One region of the Enterococcus salsurae genome, then DNA from elsewhere that is predicted to be linked to it. Evidence: riboswitches for the same ligand, from Rfam matches in the RefSeq annotation. Region 1 holds a riboswitch; each other region holds the start of a gene.
The links. Region 1 has a riboswitch for magnesium ahead of ACYVRS_RS05960 (LCP family protein). Riboswitches for the same ligand answer to the same signal wherever they lie in the genome.
Positions count from the first base shown of each region.

Region 2: another riboswitch for magnesium. It lies ahead of mgtA (magnesium-translocating P-type ATPase); the one in region 1 lies ahead of ACYVRS_RS05960 (LCP family protein).
Region 3: another riboswitch for magnesium. It lies ahead of ACYVRS_RS12255 (FtsW/RodA/SpoVE family cell cycle protein); the one in region 1 lies ahead of ACYVRS_RS05960 (LCP family protein).

Region 1 covers NZ_BAAHWY010000002.1:341,056-346,650, forward strand. Annotated here, with positions in the region: gene ACYVRS_RS05950 (DUF7006 family protein) at 140-508, opposite strand; gene ACYVRS_RS05955 (hypothetical protein) at 796-954, shown strand; gene ACYVRS_RS05960 (LCP family protein) at 1,088-2,032, opposite strand; M-box (ykoK) riboswitch at 2,199-2,366, opposite strand; gene ACYVRS_RS05965 (SDR family oxidoreductase) at 2,551-3,438, opposite strand; gene ACYVRS_RS05970 (hypothetical protein) at 3,601-3,975, opposite strand; gene ACYVRS_RS05975 (metal-sulfur cluster assembly factor) at 4,134-4,475, opposite strand; gene ilvD (dihydroxy-acid dehydratase) at 4,650-5,595, shown strand, end outside.
Region 2 covers NZ_BAAHWY010000003.1:338,005-343,599, forward strand. Annotated here, with positions in the region: gene ACYVRS_RS09790 (aldo/keto reductase) at 1-103, shown strand, start outside; gene guaC (GMP reductase) at 310-1,287, shown strand; gene wecB (non-hydrolyzing UDP-N-acetylglucosamine 2-epimerase) at 1,451-2,557, shown strand; M-box (ykoK) riboswitch at 2,702-2,872, shown strand; gene mgtA (magnesium-translocating P-type ATPase) at 3,059-5,595, shown strand, end outside.
Region 3 covers NZ_BAAHWY010000005.1:15,585-21,179, forward strand. Annotated here, with positions in the region: gene ahpF (alkyl hydroperoxide reductase subunit F) at 1-381, shown strand, start outside; gene ACYVRS_RS12250 (endonuclease MutS2) at 713-2,584, shown strand; M-box (ykoK) riboswitch at 2,860-3,032, shown strand; gene ACYVRS_RS12255 (FtsW/RodA/SpoVE family cell cycle protein) at 3,134-4,285, shown strand; gene ACYVRS_RS12260 (FtsW/RodA/SpoVE family cell cycle protein) at 4,263-5,450, shown strand; gene ACYVRS_RS12265 (phosphatase PAP2 family protein) at 5,453-5,595, shown strand, end outside.

The sequences.
Region 1 (5,595 bases):
ATAGACATTCTAAGTACCGTTTTAGGCACATCTTTTTTAACTACACTTATAATAACTTATTTTTAACCTATATTCAAAAGTATTTTTCATCATTTTGAATAATATTAAAGTTATTTTAATTTTTGACCTTTGATTACGCTTATATAATCGTAAAAATCAAACTTTCATGGGGTGTTTCATTCATCGCATAGCCACAAAGTTCTTTGTTAATGGTCAGATAGTCTTTTTCGACCAATTGTATGACTTCTTCTTCTGCCAAATCGAGGTCAATGATCGACAACAAAGAGTCCAACAAAACAAAGCGCGTATCCAATCCCATTAAAATTGGATACACAGACCAGAAATTTTGTCCATTGATGTCCGATAAGGTTTGTTCGAACTTTTTCTTCAACTCTACGATGTATTGTCCTATTAGGGAGTCAACTCGCTGCTCATTCACTTGCAGTTGTCGTGAGATTATCTGTTCAAAGTAGTGGTTTGTATTCATAAATAACTTTATTTTATCCATCAATTTTTACATCCTTTTGCTTATATCGACAGCAAACTCGATACATATATTTTTCGTCTTGATCAATAAACGGCTTTTTCCGTCAATTTTCAGGAATAGTTCGTTCTTCATTATTTATATCATGTTGCTGGCCGTTTTTTTTATCAATTAATGGGCAAGTTCAATAAAAATATGAGAATACTGTTTTGTGCATGCGAAGCAAATTGACTCCTTCAGCATATTTCCAGACATTCTGACAGTTTGCCGGTATAATAAATTTATAGACAAAAAGAAGGAGCGGATAAAAAATGGGACATTTAACAAAACATACTACGACTGTTGGCACGACCAAAAAAGCGCAAAAAGCACAGCGAATCGCTTCACTTGAAAAATTCGTCAAATATAGCGGCTTCGCGCTAGCAGCCTTCTCTTTGGTTCTCAAAATCGCCAAAGAACGCCAAAATTGATTGAGGATTTCCTTTACTATTGTGCCCTCTCATGCGAGAGGGCTTTTTTACGCTACGGAAACAATACCTTCAACAGAATAGACTTGTCCACCAAAGATGTACTTTCATACATCCATGTCAGTGGCAGCACGCGTCATTGGCCAACTGAATCACTTTGCTCCCGTTGGTCATCATTAAAAAAAGCGGTGATTGCTTCTTTATTTTTCTCTTTATCAATCGTCAATACACTCCCAACTGGCGTATCGTCAGCAAAATCCCATGAATGATCAACTGGAATCGACAAGGCATCAATGTCCCCAGTATCCCCTTTTAGATAATCCATTAAGACATCGATCATCACTGAAACTGGTAAATTGGTATCGATTTGTCCGAAAATCTTGCCTACAGCTTTAGGGATTCTGGTCATGACCGAAAGGCTTTTGGCTTGTTCAGCAATTGCTTCCATGACTTGATGCTGTCTGCGGACACGTCCAAAATCCCCTTCCTCATCTTTGCGAAAACGGGCATATTGCAAAACTTGATGCCCATTCAGCTTCTGTTCACCTTTGGTTAAATGAATTTTGTCTACAGTCAAGTCTTTCTCCACATCGATGGTCAGTCCTTTAGGAAAAAGTGTATCGATTGCATCTTCAAATTCCTCAAACGTCAATACCATATAATAATCCGGTATAAGATCAAAGGTATCTTTCAACGTTTGCGTAAGCAATGGTTCACCACCAAAAGAATATGCTGCATTGATTTTTTCTTCACCATAACCTGGGATCGTGACATAGCAATCTCTCATGATCGACAGCAGCTTCGCTTGTTTCTTTTTGGTGTCGTACTGTGCCACCATTAATGTATCAGAGCGGCCATTTTCATCTGCACTGCGGGCATCGGAACCAATCAAAGTGACTTGGATCACATCTGGTATATCTTTCACTGTTTCTTTCATTGAAGCTGTGGTTTGCTGTGGTGTAGTGGATTTGGTCGTTGTTTTGCGATAAGCCAAACTGAATTCCGTAGTCACAAAGGTGACCAATACCAAAATAAAAGATAAGACAATTAAAACAAAACTTTTAAAAAAACGACGTTTCATCTTTAGTTCCCCCTGCTTTTTACCAATCATCTTGAGTGGCTAGTATAAAGAGATAGTTGCTTGATACTCTTTGCAGGCGAAACCCAACGCACGTTATTTTAAACAGGAAATAAAAACCAACTGATAAAAAAAGACAAACTTCTATTGTGAGTAAGAAGTTTGTCTCTATTTCCCCTCATCGTCCGAGTTTTGACACTATACAACGTAAAGACAAGTCTTAGCTATCTTATGAAAAGCCTTAATCCGACAATTCCTGTTTTACACATTGGCGTCTTTCGACGTTTCTGCGCAATAGCTTATGTTTGTATAGGAGCCTCACCTAACAAGTATTTAGTTATTTAATCTCTCGATGAAAGGATACATTTTTCACAGGTCAATGGCAATGAAAATATCTATATTAGCAATAATTTAATCTTTTCTTTACTTTTTTTTAGCACATTTAAATATATAAGGAATAAAAAAGGAAGCCCTCTGTTGAAAAAACATTCTCAAACAAAGGACTTAGATAGTCGATACTATTATGCAAAAAATGAACCGCCAGTAATACTGTAAACTTGACCAGTCACATAACTTGCCTCATCAGATGCTAAGAAAACATAGACTGAAGCCAATTCGACAGGTTGACCAGCACGTTTCAATAATTCATTTTGACCAAATTCAGGAATGGCTGATTGTGGTTGTCCTCCTGAAATTTGTAATGGGGTCCAAATCGGTCCTGGTGCAACTGTATTGACACGAATCCCTTTTTCACTTAATTGTGCTGCTAAGCCTTTACTAAACGATGTGATTGCGCCCTTCGTTGCTGCATAATCTAATAATTGCGCACTAGGTTCTGCACTTTGGATCGATGTCGTAGTCAGTATACTCCCGCCGGCCGGTAAATAATCCAATGCTTCTTGGACAGTCCAATACATCGAAATGATATTGATCGTAAAGGTATCGTTGATTTGCTCTGTGGTCAAATCTTTGATGTCTTGCACGGCTTGTTGTTTCCCTGCATTTAATACTAAAATATCTAAACCGCCTAAAGCAGCTGCCGCATCATGAACAAGTTTGCGGGTAAAGGCTTCATCTCTTAAATCACCTGGTAAAAGCACAGCTTTTTGTCCGGCTGCTTCAATCACAGCTTTGACTTCCTGTGCATCATCTTCTTCAAAAGGCAGATAGTTGATCGCAACATCAGCACCTTCTTTGGCATAAGCAATCGCTGCTGCCCGGCCAATTCCGGAATCACCACCGGTAACTAAGGCTTTTCTGCCGGTTAATTTTCCTGAACCAGTATAACTTTCTTCACCACAATCGGGAACTGGTTGCATTTTCCCTTGAATCGCGGGTGCTTCTTGGGGTTGTTTCTCAAACTTACCATTGTAATACTTGGTTAATGGGTTGCTGATTTTTTCTGACATTGTCCATTTCCTCCTAATGTTTTGTGTGTAGCAAGTAATTTTTATCCTTCTAATAAAAAGTGTAGAGGAAAAAAATAGAAAAAGGAAATAAAACGCACCTCTTCTCAAAGAATGCACAAAAAAAAGCCGAATCAGATCGTTCGGCTTCGTCATCATTTAGACTCACAAAAAGGGTTCGGCAGAAATTGCGCCGATCGTATCATCTTCTGTCGAGATGGCCAATCCAAGATGGACCGCCAGCAAATGGAGCTCACTTTCTGGGATGACATCTAACACCGTGCCGATTTCTTTGGCTAATGCCATGGCTTGTTCTGACACCGGTGGGAATTGGTCAATCACCATTGCGATATCCCATTGATCATGGATCACCCGTTCAGCTAATTCCTTTAAATGAACCAAAAAAAATTGCCAATGCTGCGGATGAATCGTCAACTCATATTGATTCAAGACATCGATACACGTTTCTACTATTTTTTGAAATAACGGATCATTAGAGATCATGAGCATTTTACGCTCAACAACAGTCGGGATTCTCACGGATACGCCTCCAGTCTTATCAAAACAGAAAAAGCCGATGACTGAGCATCTACTACAGGAGATCGACTTCTACTCTTATAATAATGAAAGCGCTCTTTCATTTCAAGAGGAACGAGAAAAAATTGTATTTATTCTTTTGATGAAAAATATCCAAATGACTAATTGGGATTGATCCCTAAAGTAATCCGTCCTATGCGGCTGATTCTGGTCAGTTGCCATACGGGTGACCAAACAACCTGCACGTTGACCGTCTCGATGAATGGCAGTTCACCCAAACGAGCTTGCATTTCTGCTGGAACGGAATCAATACAACCACAACCTGCACCTGTAAATGTCATCTCAATCGTGCAGATACCACGATCACTGACATCTATGCGGTAAATCAAGCCTAAATTGTAGACATCTAATCCAATCTCTGGATCCATTACCAACTCCAATTTCTCAATGATCGCTGATTGATTTGCTTCAGCTAATGGGTTCATGATGATTTCATTTGACATGGCGAAGTCCTCTTTTCTCAAATAATTATCTTCTATTTGACCATGAACAAAGGAAAATAACAAGGATTTTCTTAGAATTTTCGCAATCTTTCGAAAATGATTGCGCTTTTCGCGAAAGTAAGGTTAAATAGAAGGAAAACACTTGAAGGGTCTTATCGAGAGGAGTGCTGTACGATGACAGAAGAAACAAATAAAGATATCCGCATTCGCAGTCATGTCTATGACAATATGGTCAAATCACCGAACAGAGCGATGTTACGTGCCACAGGTATGGACGACGAAGAATTCAAAAAACCTATCATAGGCGTGATCAGTACTTGGGCTGAAAATACCCCCTGCAATATTCATCTCCACGACTTAGGAAGACTAGCCAAACAAGGTGTTGTGACCGCCGGGGGCTGGCCAGTTCAATTTGGGACAATCACAGTGGCCGACGGCATTGCCATGGGCACCCCGGGAATGCGTTATTCATTGCCTTCCCGCGATATCATTGCTGATTCCGTAGAAACTGCCGTCAGTGGTCACAACTGCGACGCATTTGTTGCTATTGGCGGGTGTGATAAAAACATGCCCGGTTGTATGATTGCGATCGCCAACACGGAAGTACCCGCTATCTTCGTATATGGCGGGACGATTGCCCCAGGAAACCTAGATGGGAAAGACATTGATTTGGTTTCTGTCTTTGAAGCGATTGGTCAATGGAACAACCAAGACATCACGGAAGAAGAAGTACGGCGGATTGAATGTAATGCCTGCCCTGGCCCTGGCGGTTGTGGTGGGATGTATACAGCGAATACGATGGCAGCCGCCATCGAAGCCATGGGCATGAGTTTGCCCGGATCCTCTTCCCATCCAGCTATCACTGAAGAAAAATTAAAAGATGTTGAAGCAGCCGGTGAAGCAGTCTTGCAACTGTTGAAAAAACAAATCTTCCCTAAGGATATTATGACCCGCAAAGCCTTTGAAAATGCAATCACTGTGGTCATGGCTTTGGGTGGCTCAACAAATGCCATCTTGCATTTGATGGCGATGGCCCATGCAGCGAATGTTGATTTGACGTTGGATGATTTCAACGATTTCCAAGCGAAAGTCCCACATTTGGCGGATCTCAAGCCTAGCG
Region 2 (5,595 bases), on a different contig from region 1:
GACACCGCATCGTATCGAAGAGATTGCGCAAGCTTCTGAGATCGTTTTAACAAGAGAAGAGTGGTATGACGTGTATAAAGCCGCTGGCAATATTCTGCCTTAATTCAGATACAATCACAAATCCGACTAATTTAAGGGGTTAATGTTCGTAAAAAACGAACATTAACCCCTTTTTTTAAACAAATATTTTGATAATGCTTGTATTTCATTGTTCCGTGGTTTAAATTGTTGTGGGCGCTAAAAATAGGCGATGCCATTTACCGCTTGCTTCACTCTTAATAAGATTTGGAGGATATTTTTATGTTTGACATGAAAGTTTTTGATTACGAGGATATACAATTGATCCCGAATAAATGCATTGTGGATAGTCGTTCTGAATGTGACACGACTGTGACACTAGGGAAGCATTCATTTAAAATGCCGGTCGTTCCTGCGAATATGCAAACGATCATTGATGATACGATTGCTGAATTTTTAGCTGAAAATGGCTATTTTTACATTATGCACCGTTTTGATGAGGAAGCGCGTATTCCTTTTATCAAAAAAATGAAGAGTCGCGGATTGATTGCGTCAATCAGTGTCGGGGTCAAAGAAAATGAATATCGCTTTGTCGAAGACTTAGCGGCAGAAGGCATAGTCCCTGACTATATTACGATCGATATCGCCCACGGTCATTCAAATGCTGTGATCAATATGATCCAACATATCAAGAAACATTTGCCAGAGGCGTTTGTGATCGCCGGTAATGTGGGTACCCCTGAAGCAGTCCGAGAATTAGAAAATGCTGGAGCAGATGCAACAAAAGTTGGGATCGGACCAGGAAAAGTGTGTATCACGAAAATCAAAACTGGTTTTGGTACAGGGGGCTGGCAGTTGGCAGCATTACGCTGGTGCGCCAAAGCAGCCCGCAAACCAATCATTGCCGATGGCGGGATTCGGACCCATGGCGACATTGCGAAGTCTGTGCGTTTCGGTGCGACGATGGTCATGATCGGCTCACTGTTCGCCGGCCACGAAGAATCACCTGGGGAAACGAAGGTGGAAAATGGCGTAGTCATGAAAGAATACTTTGGTTCTGCATCAGAATTCCAAAAAGGCGAGAAGAAAAACGTAGAAGGTAAAAAAATCTGGATCCAATACAAAGGGTCTTTGAAAGATACTTTAGTAGAAATGCAGCAAGATTTGCAATCATCGATTTCGTATGCCGGTGGGAAAGATTTAGAAGCGATCCGCAAAGTAGACTACGTGATCGTGAAAAACTCAATTTTCAATGGCGACACGATTTGATTCAGTTCAGTTGCTGAATGCTCACGCGTGACCACTGCAAGCAGTGCTGTTTTTAGACAGTGCTGCTTTTTTTGCAGCGGAAAGATTTTGTTTTGCATCAATCTTCGCTATAATAGACAGAGTAAACTATGATTACAATTATTGTAAAGAGTGTAGGTGAATGATGACGATCAAAGTAATGTCCATATTTGGTACAAGACCAGAAGCCATCAAAATGGCGCCTTTGGTCAAAGCGTTACAAGCAGATGATCGCTTTGTATCGGTCGTGACCGTGACAGCCCAACATCGGGAAATGCTGGATCAAGTGTTAAGTGTCTTTGCGATCGACGCAGATTATGATTTAGATATAATGAAATTGGGACAAACCTTGACCGGTATTACGACAAAAGTACTGCTGGATCTTGAACCCATTCTACAAAACGAACGGCCGGATATCGTCTTAGTCCATGGGGATACCACGACAGCCTATGCAGCAGCCACAGCGGCTTTTTATCAACAAATCCCTGTTGGACACGTCGAAGCTGGTTTGCGGACTTGGAACAAACAATCCCCTTATCCAGAAGAAGCCAATCGTCAACTGATCGATGTACTAGCCGATCTGCATTTTGCGCCGACGAAAGAAAGTCAGCTGAACTTGTTGAAAGAAAACCGCGATCCGCAGACGATTTTTGTGACGGGGAATACGGCGATCGATGCGATGAACTATACGATCAAAGACCATTATCGCCACCCTGAATTGTCTGGTATCAAAGGGAAACAGATCTTATTGACCATGCATCGACGTGAAAATTTAGGGCAGCCAATGGCGCAAGTTTTTCGGGCATTGGCAAGAATAGCAGCAGAGTATCCTGAAATTCATGTGGTATTTCCCATGCATAAAAATCCGCAAGTTCGGGAAATTGCCCGCGAGATATTAGGCGACATCGACAACGTTGCCTTGATAGAACCCTTGGATGTGATCGACTTTCATAATGTCGCCAATCAGAGCGCATTGATTTTGACTGACTCTGGAGGGGTGCAAGAAGAAGCGCCTTCTTTGGGGGTGCCGGTGTTGGTTTTGCGTGATACGACAGAACGGCCAGAAGGTGTCGCAGCTGGAACCTTGAAGTTGATTGGCACGCAAGAAGCGCGTGTATATATAGAAACAAAACGCTTGCTGGATGATCACGCCGCTTATCAAAAAATGGCGCATGCTGAGAACCCATATGGCGATGGACAAACCAGTCAGCGGATCGTAGAGATTCTTGCCGAAACCTTTGGCAGTCATTGACTTCTCAAGCTGAAACAACAGTGAAAATAAGCAAATGTTTTTGAAAAGTGATGGCTATTCTGAATGTTCTGAATATAAAATAACATATTTTTTATTTGAAAACAGTTGACCTTCTCCAAATGTTGGCTTATAGTATCAATAGAAAGAAATAATTGTTAGGTGAGGCTCCTATACGGACACAAGCTGCTGCCGCAAAAGTATCGAGAGATACTTAGTTGGTAGGACAGGTCTAATCGTGAAGGTTAAACCCAAAGCAGCTGATAGCGATTCGCTATCTACGCCCTATAGTGCTAAAGCTCTACAATGATCATGAGTTTTTTGCGCATGCTTATTGGGAGCATGCGCATTTTTTTGCATACGCGCGTGATCCAAGAGTGACTTGCTTATCAAACAGAAAGGAAGATTCATATGGATACACCCAGTCCCCAGATGAACCCAGGTTCATCGCCAAGAATTACTAGGGGTGGCGCGAGCACCTCCTAATTATAGGAGGAAAAGAGTATGTTGAAAAAATTATCAAAAGACCAAGAATTGAAATTATTAGCAAAATTATCAGAACGTGAATTATTGATGGAAATGCGGACTTCCTTCCAAGGGTTGTCTGAAAAAGATGCGCAAGAACGACTAGAAGAATACGGACCAAACAAAGTCGATGCCCAAAAACCAACACCTGCCTGGTTGATGATTTTGCGCGCATTTAAAGATCCATTTGTGTTGGTGTTGGCTTTGTTGATGGTGATTTCCTTTATGACAGGAGATATCGAAGCGGTGATCGTGATGGGTATCATGATCCTGGCAAGTGTGACGATCACATTCGTCCAAGAATACCGCTCGCAAAAAGCTAGTTTAGCGTTGAAAGAATTGATAGAGAATACTTGTTCTGTGACACGGGCAGGTGTGACCCGAGAAATTCCAATGGATGAAGTGGTTCCGGGTGATATCGTGACACTCGCAACAGGAGATATGATACCAGCCGATGCTATTTTGATCTGGACCAAGGATTTATTTATCAATCAATCTTCATTAACTGGCGAATCAATGCCCGTTGAAAAATTTGTCGATGCCGGTATCAAAGAAAGTGATACCAATGTTTCTGCCTTAGACATGCAAGATTTGGTCTTTATGGGTACCGATGTGTTAAGTGGTCAAGGAAAAGCCATTATTTTAAAGACAGGACAAAGCACCTTTTTTGGAGATATTGCCCGCAATGCCACGACGAAACGCGGAAAGACTGCTTTTGAAGATGGGCTGACCAAAGTCAGCAAATTGTTGTTGAGAATGGTGATGATCTTATTCCCGATCGTTCTTTTGATCAATGGGTTTACCAAAGGTGATTGGAGTGAAGCATTGTTCTTCGCAATTGCCGTCGCTGTTGGCTTGACCCCGGAAATGCTGCCTATGATCGTTACCAGTAATTTAGCCAAAGGCGCCATGTCGCTTTCCAAAGAGAAAGTCATCGTTAAAGAATTGCCTTCGATCCAAAATTTGGGCAGTATGGATGTGTTGTGTACAGACAAAACAGGAACGATCACTGAAGACCGGGTCGTGCTGGTGCAACATTTAAATCCATTTGGTCAAGAGGATCAGCAAGTACTAGATATGACGTATTTGAATTCCTATTATCAAACTGGCTGGAAAAATTTGATGGATATCGCTGTCTTGAATTACTACGAAGAAGCCAAACTGGCGGAACCATTCCAAGAGGTGACGAAAGTCGATGAAATTCCTTTTGATTTCTCTCGTCGCCGCTTGACCGTTGTTGTCAATGCAGATGGCCATCAATTGATGGTGACCAAAGGTGCAGCTGAAGAAATGGAACAAGTCTGCAAATATGTTGAGATCGATGGTCAAATCATGGAATTGACTGAAGATATTCGGGAAAAATTGCGCCAAGTCAATTTGCGCTTAAATAAACAAGGGATGCGGGTCTTGACAGTCGCAGTCAAAAGAGATGCCTATGCGGATGCTGTCTATTCAGTTTCAGACGAGCAAGACATGATCATGATTGGTTTCATGGGCTTCTTAGATCCAGCCAAAGAATCAGCAAAAACGGCGATTGCTTCCCTCCATGGCCATGGCATCAATGTCAAAGTATTGACTGGTGACAATGCCATCGTTGCACAAAAAGTATGTAACGATGTTGGCATCGAAGCCGGCAGTTACTTGCTTGGTACTGAAATCGATCGCTTGTCTGATGAAGAGTTGGCTGAAAAAGCGGCCACAACCAATTTGTTTGCGAAACTCAATCCAATGCAAAAATCCCGCATCATCCAAACGATCCAAGCAGCGGGACACACGGTTGGTTTTATGGGGGATGGGATCAACGATGCACCAGCTTTGCGTACTGCTGATGTGGGCATCTCAGTTGATACAGCCGCGGATATTACAAAGGATGCTAGTTCGATCATCCTATTGGAAAAAAGCTTGGACGTTTTAGATAAAGGTGTCATTGAAGGCCGTAAAGTCTTTACCAATATGATGAAGTATATCAAGATGACGTTGAGTTCAAACTTTGGTAATGTCTTTTCAATTTTAGTAGCCAGTGCCTTCTTGCCGTTTCTGCCAATGCTGTCAATTCAATTGCTGGTTCAAAATCTTGTGTATGATATGGCGCAGTTGACGATCCCTTGGGACAATGTTGATCAAGAAGAATTAGCGAAACCCGTGAAATGGCAAGTCAGAGGTTTGTTGAAGTTTACCGTAGGGATCGGACCAGTCAGCAGTATTTTTGATATCACAACTTTCTTGGTGATGTGGCATGTTTTCCAAGCCAATACAGTTCAAGAACAAGCCCTATTCCAAGCTGGGTGGTTTATGATCGGGTTGACGACGCAAACATTGGTGGTCCATATGATCAGAACCCGCAAGCTGCCTTTTATCAAAAGTATTGCTTCGCCAGCTGTCTTATTATCTAGTGTGTTGGCGATCGCTGTAGGCTTCGTGATCATCTTGACACCTTTGCATACAGTGTTTGATTTCGCAACGTTGCCTTCTTCTTATTGGCCATGGTTTATTGGCATCAACCTTGCTTATTTAGT
Region 3 (5,595 bases), on a different contig from region 1:
GCTGATTTGGTCTTGCAAAAGAGATTGCAGACATTAGACAACGTCACTGTTATTACAAACGCTGCAACCAAAGAAATCACTGGATCAGATCACGTAGAGCAGTTGACTTATACGGATCGTGCGTCAAACGGTGAATTCACATTGGCTGTTGAAGGGGTCTTTATTCTGATTGGCTTGATGCCCAATACAGAATGGTTGCAAGACCGGATCGTCTTGAATCAGCGGAATGAAATTGTTGTTGACAAACAAGGCGCGACCAACATTGAAGGGGTCTTTGCTGCCGGCGATTGTACAGATAGTGCCTACAAGCAAATTATTATTTCAATGGGATCTGGTGCCACTGCAGCATTAGGTGCTTTCGATCATTTGATTCGCTCGTAAGCCAACTTATTTGATAAAAACACCAAAGTGATCTGACTTTGGTGTTTTTGATTTGCAGGACCAGGCCAAATGTTGACAAGTTTCAGTGGTTTCGTTTACAATGAATGAAACACGTTCAAAAAGCGAAAGAGGTATGTTATGAGTGTCTACGGTATCTAATCAGACAATTTAAACAAATAAACGAAATAAAGTATGTTTATTTGTTGTGCCTGCAGATACCGATACAAATCGTTATTGATGAAACAGGTGATGGGGAACTATCGCTTTTTTTGTACACTTTTTTGGACGCAGAGATGTTCGGATTCTGCAGGCACCAGAAAGGACAACCGACATGAAGATACCTCAAGCAGCAGAATTTGAACAAATCAAAGTACAAGTAAAAAAGAAAATCATCAGTGATTACGGCAAAAACTTATTTTCATCTGAGGCACCGGCAGCTTCTTACACAACAGCAGTTAAGCGGATGGAGGAAACAAAGGAAGCCGTCACGTTATTGGCAGCAGGCCTTGCCGTGCCATTTATGGGCATACAGCATGCGCAATCTGATACAGAAAAAATCGAAAAAGGTTTTATTTTGATGCCCCATGAATTGGTGTCTTATGGCGACTTTTTACGATCTATGCCGAGAATCAAAACTTTCTTTGAAAAGCACCGCGCTTTGGCACCGATTTTGGCCGGATATAGTGATTCGTTGGCGGATTTTACGCTGATCACTGAGAAAATCAGCCAATCCATCCGTCATCAGCGCATTGATCCAGAGGCAAATCGGCATTTGCGCAAGATCGTTCGTAAAATTGATCAGATCGAAGCTGATTTAAAAAAAGTTTTTTTAAAGTTTTTATCACAAGGGAAGTACTTGCAAGACAACCGCATGATCAAGAAGAATGATCGCTATACATTGCCGGTACGCGTAGAGTGGCAGCATCAATTCAAAGGGTCGATCATTGAACGATCCAACAAAGGCGGAACTGTCTTCATTGAGCCCGAGACAGTTGCCCGGTTAAATGATCGTTTGATTCTGGCAGAAGCGGAAAAAACAGCGATCGAGTATCAGATTTTAGCTGAACTGACCGGCTTGATTGCTGAGGAATTGCCGTTGATCCACCAAGGCTTAGACTGCTTAGCTGTGCTCGATGTGATTTTTGCCAAGGGCAAATTTTGCCGAGACATCAACGGGATGCCCTTGACGCTCAACCAGAAGGAAGAACTAATCTTGGATCAGGTCAAGCATCCTTTGCTTGGCGATGAAGCAGTTCCTCTAGATTTGTCTTTAGGCATGCAAACACGCTGTATGGTGATCACAGGACCAAATGCAGGAGGCAAAACAGTTGTTTTAAAAACGGTGGCCTTGATTTGTGCCATGGCGCATCATGGGTTGTTTCCTAACCATCATGGTCAAAGCAGCATCCCGTTTTTAAAAAGTCTTTCGATGGATATCGGCGACCAGCAAAGTTTGGCGAATGCCTTAAGTACTTTTTCAGGCCATATGGCAAATATTGCCGGTATTTTAGCTGAAAATCAGCGCAATTCTATTGTGTTATTGGATGAGATTGGTAGTGGCACGGAACCAAATGAAGGCGCCGCACTCGCAATCGCGATCATGGATGCCATCTATCGTTCCGGGGCATTGCTGATCGCCACGACGCATTATGGTGAAATCAAGCAGTTTGCAGTGGATCATCCTGACTTCCAAACGGCTGCTATGGCTTTTGATCCCCAGACATTGGCACCTAAGTATCGTCTATTGGTCAATCAGGTAGGCGAAAGCAATGCTTTTTGGATCGCTGAGAAAATGCAGATCCCCAAACCAATCGTTGCCAAAGCAATCACTTATTTGTCGAGCAAAGCGTACCCTTTGCAAAAAAATGTGTTTGCACCGCTTCCTGAGCATACACATTTATCTGAACATTCCCAGTTACTGAGCAAGGGTGATCAAGTGTTAGCAGGAGATCGAGGGCAAAAGGGGATATTTTATCAGTATGCGGACAACGGTCAGGCCAAAGTATGGATCGATGAGGAGATGGCCATGGTCGCAGTGAAAAGAATTCGCTTGCTGATCAAACAAACGGAATTGTATCCGGAAGGGTATGATCTTGATCAATTATTTATAGATCATCGCACGTATAAGTTCAATAAAGATTTGTCTCGCGGATCCAAAAAAGCGTATAAACAATTAAAGAAACAAGGGAAACAGAAACCTTAACCATATAAAGGCGAACACTCTATGGAACGGTGTATGCCTTTAAGGAGAAAGATCGTTGTTCAGATAATGTCTGAATAGCGACCTTTTTTTATTACGAAAGTTATTTATTTTTAAATAAGACGTTTAAAAGACCAAAAGAGTAAAATTCAGAAAGTGATTGAATATCTTCAAAACGAGGGATATAATTAAGAAATAGTAAAGAATATCCTTTATTATTTGGCGGCTATTGTCAAAGCGGTCGAAGAAAGGTAACATCTTACTGGATATAAAATAACAATAAACCTTGTTAGGTGAGGCTCCTATACAAACATAGGCTATTGCGCAGAAACGTCGAAAGACGCCAATGTGTAAAACAGGAATTGTCGGATTAAGGCTTTTCATAAAATAGCTAAGCAAGTTGATTTGCTTTACGTTGTATAGTGCTAAAACTCGGACGATGAGATTGCAAAAAGTCTAACGTCCTAAGGGAAGTTAGACTTTTTTCTTAGGCTGCACGTTAGATCGATGACCGTCTGAACACCGACTCTAAGGCAAAGAGGAGTGGATCGAATGAAAACGAAAAAGACGGATTGGCTCATGGTCCTATCGTATATTGTCTTAAGTACGATTGGGCTTTTGATGATTTACAGCGCAAGTTCGTTTCGCCTATTGACGATTGGGGCACAGCCTTCCGCATTGTTCAAACGGCAGTTGATTTTTTTGGTATTAAGCTGGGGATTGATTCTTTTGCTGCAGCGGGTGCGCGTTCAAGTGCTGCTAGGGCGTTCTTTGGCTGTAGGTTTGATTGGCTTTGGCGTATTGACGCTTTTATTGGCTCATATACCGTTTTTTGGCGTGACTGTCAATGGCGCCCAAAGATGGGTAGCAATCGCTGGGCTACAGTTCCAGCCTTCTGAGATCGTCAATGTGGGCATGATTTTGTACCTGGCGCACTTTTTTAAGGCGCCGAAAGCTTCGTTGCAAGAGATGAAGAAACCATTTGTGCTGCTTGTGGTATGCTGCTTGCTGATACTCTTTCAACCAAAAGTGGCTGGGGTCTTTATCTTGTTGTTTTTGGCTTTTATGATGATCACAACTGTTCAAGTCCCAGTCAAGGTCACGGCGCTGTTATTTGGTGGTTTAGTCCTGATGATGGGATGCGTAGGGGGACTGATTCTGCTTCTAGGTCAGCATAATTTGTTGCCAACGATGTTTGCACATGTCTATAACCGGATTCGCTTGGTCGGGAATCCTTTTTCTGATCCATATGGCCAAGGATTTCAGATGATCCATTCTTATTATGCCTTGTTTAATGGTGGTTTAAGCGGATTGGGTTTAGGCAATAGTATTACGAAAAAAGGGTTTTTGCCAGTAGCTGAAACTGACTTTATTTTCTCTGTTCTGGTAGAAGAAATGGGCTTGATTTTCGGTATCTTTGTGATTGGCTTGTTGTTTACGATCATTATGCGCTTGTTCATGCGTAGTGCCACATGCCAGGATAACCAGGTTGGGCTGATTTTGCTTGGTACAGCGACTTTATTGTTGATGCAAACCAGTATCAATATTGCCAGTATCCTCGGCCTGATGCCGATGACTGGTGTGCCGCTGCCATTCATCAGTTATGGTGGATCCAGTTATTTTATCTTATCTTTTGCCTTCGGGTTATGTCTAAAATTGGCGAGAGAGGAAGTGGAACAATATGCGATTGTACAAACAGCGTGAAATCAATTATGCCTTGTTATTACCGATTTTTTTATTGTATCTACTGAGTATTTGGGTCCAATATCAAGCGGCAGTAATGGATGGTCGCGAACCAGGTTCCGTGATGCTGCGGCAGATTATATTTTGTGTGTTGTCGGTCCTTGTATTAGGGGCGGCTAGCTTATTAAAAACATCGTTTCTATTGCGTTATTCTGGCATCTGGTATGTCCTATCTCTTGGACTGATGGCATCGTTGCATTGGTTATATGATCCCTTCATGTTTGCTGAAACACATACAAAGCGTTGGTTGCGGATCGGCAGCTTTACGATCCAACCTTCTGAATTGATGAAAATCGCCTTTGTTTTATTTATGGTCTATTTGACCTTACGCTATGAAAAACGCAAAACAACGCGCACGATTCAAACCGATAAGATGTATGTTGGCAGCATTTTATTATATAGTGTACCGACATTTTTGCTGATGTATATGCAGCGAGATTTTGGGACTAGCCTGGTTTTTGTTGTGATGCTGGCGGCATTATTTGTTATTTCCGGTGTTCATTGGAAAATATTGACGGTGATCGCTAGTCTTGCTGTTTTCGTTGGCGGTGTTTTGCTGTTGCTGGTATTTACAGAATGGGGCAATCGGCTACTATTCCAATTGACCTTTTCTCAGTATCAGCTTGACAGAGTCAAAGCATGGGTCGATCCTTTTGCCTATCAAGATTCGATTGCTTTCCAGCAAGTACGTAGTATGTTGGCCATTGGTTCTGGTGGATTGTTAGGGGCAAGTCCAGAGCATGTGACTGTGTATGTGCCAGTCCGGGAATCCGATATGGTCTTTACTGTCATTGGAGAAACCTTTGGCTTTTTAGGCAGTACTTTGGTGATTTTTTTGTATTTCTATTTGATTTATCAAGTGATTTTCGCGGCGTTATCTACAAACAACAAAGCTTCAGTCTATATTGCCATCACATTTATTTTTGGTTTAGTCTTTCAGATTTTCGAAAATATCGGTGCAGCGATCGGATTATTGCCTTTGACGGGTATCCCCTTGCCGTTTCTGAGTCAAGGAGGCACCTCTTTACTGGCGATCAGCATGGCGATGGGCATCATTTTGGGCTTGAACAAAGCGCCTTTACTGGCAATCGATTCAAGACAGGATTCGGAAATGAGGTTTGAGTGAGTATGCATCAAAAGCGATATCTGATTTGTAGTGCTGTTCTCGCCGTTCTTTTCTTGCTATTGTCGCTGCTCGTCTGGTTGCATCCAGCTATGTTGTCAACGATTGACCATTTGTTCAGTCAATGGCCATTGCATCGTTCAGATCA